2 regions of the Nitrospira sp. Nam80 genome follow, and region 1 is predicted to be linked to the other one. Evidence: riboswitches for the same ligand, from Rfam matches in the RefSeq annotation. Region 1 holds a riboswitch; the other holds the start of a gene.

What was found. Region 1 has a riboswitch for cobalamin ahead of ACWGXE_RS10780 (TonB-dependent receptor). Riboswitches for the same ligand answer to the same signal wherever they lie in the genome.
Region 2: another riboswitch for cobalamin. It lies ahead of ACWGXE_RS20305 (ABC transporter substrate-binding protein); the one in region 1 lies ahead of ACWGXE_RS10780 (TonB-dependent receptor).

The regions. Positions count from the first base shown of each region.
Region 1 covers NZ_OZ224216.1:2,292,968-2,296,097, forward strand. Annotated here, with positions in the region: gene ACWGXE_RS10780 (TonB-dependent receptor) at 1-1,742, opposite strand, end outside; cobalamin riboswitch at 1,774-2,019, opposite strand; gene ACWGXE_RS10785 (ABC transporter ATP-binding protein) at 2,462-3,130, opposite strand, start outside.
Region 2 covers NZ_OZ224216.1:4,338,433-4,341,562, forward strand. Annotated here, with positions in the region: gene ACWGXE_RS20300 (FecCD family ABC transporter permease) at 1-959, opposite strand, end outside; gene ACWGXE_RS20305 (ABC transporter substrate-binding protein) at 1,061-1,990, opposite strand; cobalamin riboswitch at 2,081-2,249, opposite strand; gene ACWGXE_RS20310 (BACON domain-containing protein) at 2,331-3,130, opposite strand, start outside.

The DNA.
Region 1 (3,130 bases):
GGGACTTGCGGAAGCGTATCGCCGACTTCCACGGTTCGGGTGGAGGCCAGATTGAACGCCGTCCGATATTCCGCCTGAGTATAGGTGTAATTGATGATCCCTTCCAAGTATTGGTTCAGACGTGCCTTCACCGTTCCCTCGACGCCCCGGCGCCGCGTCTTATCGACGTTCCGGTTCTGGCCGTCGCCGAAACTGAAATCGCAGAGTTGGCACGTAAAAAGAATCTCGTCGCGAGTGTCGATCTGAAACAGTCCCAGGGCCGCCTCCCCCCATGTGCCGAGGGCCGTCTTTGCCCCGATCTCATAATTGCGCGTCTTGACCGGCTTCAAGTTCGGATTGGAGCCGAACGACGCGAGCGCAAACAGCTCCTGGAACGTCGGCACGCGAAATCCTTCGGTATAGTTGAAATAGACGCTCGTGGCCGGCGTCACCAGATAGGTGAGCCCTCCTCGCGCGGTCGTACGATTGAATCGCCGGGCTCCGTCATTGGCCGGCGTGATATTATCGCCGAAACCGATTTGATCGTGATCATAGCGGGCGCCGCCGGTCAGGATAAGGCGTGGCGTGAGATGCACCGTATCTTGAACATAGAGTCCGGTGCTGTCTTCGTTGGTGGAATCGACATTGGGAAAGACGCCGGGGAACCCGATAATCGTGGCGGCCAGCCGATTTCCGAAGTCATTCCGCTGGTACTCCCCTCCGAGCACGAGCTGATTGCGAAACCCCAACGGCGCGGACTCCTGCGTCAATTGAGCCGTCGCGCCTTTAGATTCCGTTTTTGTCAGCCGATTGCTGATCGAGGTTTGCCCGACCGTGAAGAGCTGTTGATTCAGATGGCGATAGAAGGCGTTGACATTTAGGGCGAACCCGAATGGCAGCGCCTGGCGCCCCACAAACCGAACGACGTTCGTTTCCTTGTCGTCAAAATCGCCGGGCGTGAAGTTCGCCTTGCGATCGAAGGCGGCCAGGCTCAGCGGCAGGGAGCCCGCTTGCAAGAGATGGTCGGTGACATAGGTATATGAAATGGAGAGATCCGTGCCGTCGGTCGGTTGGTATCCGATCTTGCTGAAGAATCGAGAGAGGCGCGCGTCGGACTGGTCGCGAAAGCCGTTTTCGGTCTCTCGGGTGAAGCTGGCAAAGTAATCAAATTTGCCGATCGGCCCGCTGGCGGTCACGTTGTAGCGTTCGCGATTAAAGCTGCCGAACATAGTTTCGCCGGTCACCTGCCGCTTTTCCGCCCCCCGCTTGGTGACGATGTTGATGACGCCGCCGAGAGCGTTTTTCCCGTAGATTGCGGCGTTGCCCGGCAGAATTTCGATCCGCTCGATTGATTCGAGCGGAATGAGATCAAAGTTGACCGTGTTGAAATCCGGCTCGTTCATCCGCTGGCCGTCGACGAACACCATGGTGGAGGGGACCGGTTGTCCGTTGAAGCCGCGCAAGTCGATCGTCTGTTGGAAGGCATTGCCGACTTGATCATACATCACGATGCCGGTCGCCCACTGGACGGCTTCCTGAATGGATTTGGCGCCGGTCTTTTTGATGTCCTCGGACGTGATGATGCTGATTTTGGCGGGCAGCTCTCTGGCGTTGACCGGCGAATCGGGAAGTCTCGTGCTGGTCACGACCACTTCTTTGGCTTCGATCGTCTCATCTTCCCGCGCGTCGGCAGGAACGGCCTGGAGAAGAAAACCCAGGGCGATGATCGCGCACGGATACAGGCTGGTCCATCGTGGTTTCACGGCCCATTGTCCCTTTCGCTCGAAGGGCTGAATGGAATAAGTTCGACAACCGGATCTCCTGACTTGCGGATCAACGCGTCCTCTGCGCCTTCCCAGTGGACCTGTTAGGCGTGAAGGTCGTCGTAAGCAAACAAACTCCTCACGCTTACGCCCTCACGCCCCACGATCCATACCAGTGGCCTGTGCAGAGTTACTTCCCGCTTACAGTGGCGGCACCGTGATGGCTTCACACCATCTTCCCCGATTCGTGAACGTTCCTTTACATACTCCCTTGTCGGTTAGAAGGCGGTACCCCAATCCCCATTGATACGCCGAGAGACCGGTACCTGATCTTTCGGCAAGCGCGGCGAATCGGCATTGACTTAGCCCGCATTATTCATGATCGCTTCTACATTCATGATCGCTTCTACTGCAACTGCGGATACGCCGCTACGACAAGCCTGGCCGTGAAGCCGGTGGCAAAAAACCTCTCCGCCGCGATTTGATCGAACGCGGCGGGTCAAGCGAAGCTTGGTATGGCGGGCGGGCTCGCCGCTCGGTGGCTCCAGCCAGCTCACCGTCTCGCTGGCGCGCACAAACGTGGCGCTCGTTCTTCCTCGCGCCGTGCGCCCCTCAACATCCACCATTTGGGAGTATGCTTCGGGGCCCTTGCATCTCCACGCGCCCATCTCGCCTAGCGTCTCCGCAGGTACGTGACGAACCGTCATGAATAATGCGACTCAGGATGTCGCCCGGCCCGGCAAACTCACTCGCGGGAGGCCGGTCTCGGGATGACAATCGATCAACATCCGGCACCCGTAGACCGGCTCAAGTACCTCCGCGCGGAGTACCATGGCCGGATGATCCATGGCCGCCAGCCGGCCTTGGTCCAACAACAGCAGTCGGTCGCAATACTGGCTCGCTAAGTTCAGATCGTGCGAGACAAGGATGATCGTCAGGTTCCGGTCCTGAACCAGAGTGGAGAGAATGCGGCTGATTTCGAGCTGATAGTTCAGGTCAAGGAACGCCGTCGGCTCATCGAGCAACAGGATTTCTGCTTCCTGCGCCAGCGCCCGAGCGATCAGCACGCGCTGCCGCTCGCCACCGGACAGGGCGATGATCGACTTTTCGGCCAGGTGGAGAACGTTGAGCCGGTCCATCGCATGATCGGCGGCGGCATAGTCGTCCTTTCCCTCCCAGCCCCAGAGGTCCCACAAGCCGGTGTTTCTATGCGGATAGCGTCCCATGAGAACGATATCTCGGACCGTAAAGGGAAAGGTTGCCTGAAACTCTTGCGGCACATACGCCAACATCTTGCCAATCGTGGTCCGCGACAGAGCCGCGAGAGGCCGGCCAAAGAGAGAAATCGTTCCCTGCGGTGGAACGAGGATCCCGGCCAGGAGCTTCAG
Region 2 (3,130 bases), 2.0 Mb from region 1:
ACAATGCCGACGGGGATCTCGCTCGGCGCCAAGGCGGTCCGGGCGATCGTATCGGCGATGACGAGAAAGAGCCCGCCGCTCAAGATCGATGCGGGAAGCAAGACCCGATTATCGGCGCCGAGTACAAGCCGGACCGCGTGGGGAACGACCATGCCGACAAATCCGATCATGCCGCTGAGTGACACCACCGCGCCGGTGATGAGAGCGGTCAGGATAAAAAGCCGCCGCGTCACCGATCTTGTGGAGACCCCGAGTGTACCGGCCACTTCTTCACCCAACGCCATCATGTTGAGCCCCCGGCTCTCCCGCATCAATAACAGTAAACCTCCGATGAGGTACAGCGACACGGCCGTCAAGCCGTGAGTTCCGTCCCCTGTAAGCGAGCCCATCAGCCAGGCCATCATGCCGAACGAGCGATTCGGTTCCATAATCGACGTGAGGAACATGATCAAGGCGCTGAAGATCGCGTTCAAGATCACGCCTGCCAGCAAGAGGCTATGCACCGACAAGTGACCGCGATGGGCCGCTAGGCCATAGACAATTCCGAGAGACAGCAATCCTCCGACGAATCCGCAGAGAGGAAGCGTCGTGACGGCAACCATGGACGTGCCGATGCCGAACAGCACGGCCAGGGACGTTCCAAGCGCCGCGCCGCTGGAGACCCCCAAGACATAGGGATCGGCCAGCGGATTTCGCATGAGAGCCTGCAATGTCACGCCGACTCCCGCCAAACTGGCTCCGACCAGAAAACCCAGGAACACGCGCGGCAGGCGGACCTGAAAAAGAATGACGCCGGTTGTGCCGATGGTTCGAACGGTCCACTCGTCTTCCGCCGCGGCTCGCTGCAGCGCCTGCACCACTTCCGTCGCCTGGATGTGCTGCGCCCCGAATTGGAGGCATACGGCAAGTCCGGCGACAGAAGAGAGGCCGAGGAAGAACAACACGCGTCGAGCCCGCATGGCGGGACGACCGGATTCACATCCACCCCCTGAACGAGCCGCATGCGGCACATTCCAATGGGATTGAGCTGTTCGTTCTTGCAGTAAAGGCTTTTCGTTGCTCACCGTGAGGGCCTCGATTGATCCGCCGCCGGATGAACAATACTGATCAATTCCTCCAAAGCTTCGACGATACGGGGGCCCGGACGATTGATGACATCGGACGAAACGGTATGGAGCCGGCCGGTTCGGACCGCCGTCATATCGGTCCACCGCTTCCACGCTTCCCGATCGGCGACCGGCACCGATTCCGTCTTTCCCGCAGGAAACAGCAAGATCTCGGGGTCACCCACCACCACCGTGTCCATGCCGATTCTCGGGTAAGCCGTCCCCGCAGAGGCGGCAATATTTACACCGCCGGCCCGTTCGAGCAATTCATGAATATAGCTCCCGGGCCCCACGGTTATGAGGGGCCGGCTGTTCAGCACATACAGCACACGGACAGGCCTCAGCTTCCGGACTCGCGCGTTTGCCGTCTCCATCCGTTGCCGCATGGCATTGACTACTGCCTCCGCCTGCGAAGGCCGGTTGAAGACCAGGCCGAAGAGCCGGAGATGCTGCTCGATGTCTTTCAGGGATCGCGCGCTCAGCACGAGCGTGGGGATCCTGAGTTGCTCCAGCTTCCCGACTAGCGCGGGGTGCAGGAAATCGGCAGGCGCAATCACCAGATCTGGATTCAGCGCGACGATCTGCTCAAGACTGGGGTTGGCATATCCGATTTGGGGTCGTCCGGCGGCGGCCGCCGGAAAATCGCAAAACGGCGTCACGGCCACGATCTCGCGATCAAGCCCGATGGCAAACAACATTTCGGTTATGCTGGGGGCAAGCGAAATGATGCGTGAAGGCGTAGCCGGCACGAGAACCGTTCGTGTGAGGTCGTCGGTGAATGAGCGGGACTCAGTCGCCGCCGTGGGAGGGACCCACACGAGGCCGTGAGCCGCCGGTACCAGCGGAAGGACACAAAGGTAGAGGAACAATCCGATACGGCGCAAGAACGAAGTCCTGGGGGGCTGTTGAGCCAAGACCCGGAGGACTGCACCAGGCTTTTCGTCCTCGCCTCATTCCCCACCCCACGAGGGAATAGTGGTCGCAGTCTTCGGCCAGGTCTTCTGACTTCTGGATCAACCAAGCACCCGCGTCTTCCCAATCGCGCAGGGCGACAGTGACATGCAACGGTGTTGTTCCCAGTTACAGCGGCGGGACCGTGAGGGAATTCCACCCTCTTCCCTTAACCGAAGCCTTATATGGAGGCGGACTGTAGAGGAGAGCAGGGGGTGAAGTCAAGGAAGAGAATGAGGCTGCGCGATGACACATCGCGCAGCCTTCGCACACCTAGAACAGACTCCGGCTCAATTCGCCGGAACGCGCACTTTCATTCCCCGACCTGTCATAGGCCGTGACGGCGAAGAAGTATGTCACGCCTTTGGGAAGCGTAATCGCATAAGAAGTGGCGTTGCCGGCATCAATGGTTCGCGTATACACGCCGGACGTGGTGCCCACATAAATTTTATATCCGGCCAGATCCGCCTCACTGTTGGCAGACCATGTCACCGTCGCCACGCCGTTCACCGGAGGGACTGGCGGGGGCGGCGGCGGGGGCGGCGCGACTTGGCCATTGGGATCAACCGGTGGAACTGGAGGCGGAGACGGCTGCGGTGTGGTGCCGCCGCCCGGAGTCACGGTTACGGTCAGGGGGACCGTCACAAGACGTGACAGCCCCGGGGCAGTGTCCCAGATATAGACCAAGGCGTGGTTCGTACCGACGGTAAGGTTCCCCGTGTTGATCGTGACCTGCAGTTGGTCCAATTCGGTCGTAATCGTGTTGATGCTGCCATAGCTGGGAGACAAGCTGATCCACGGAACACTGGACGTCGGTTCCCAGTTATGCGGATCGGCTCCGGTCTTCTGCAGATTTATCGTGAGCGTCGCACTCTGTCCCTTGGCCACGGTTGCAGAAAGAGCACCTGGAGACGCCGTGATATTCGATTGTAAACCGGGCGCCGTCGGGGGTACCGGTGGTGGCGACGGCGGAGCCGGAGGCGGCGATGGCGGTGCCGGCGGAGGTGGAGAAGGGGGAACCGGAGATGGTGACGGGGGCGTCGGAGGCGGTGAGATGGGAGCCGGCGGCGTAG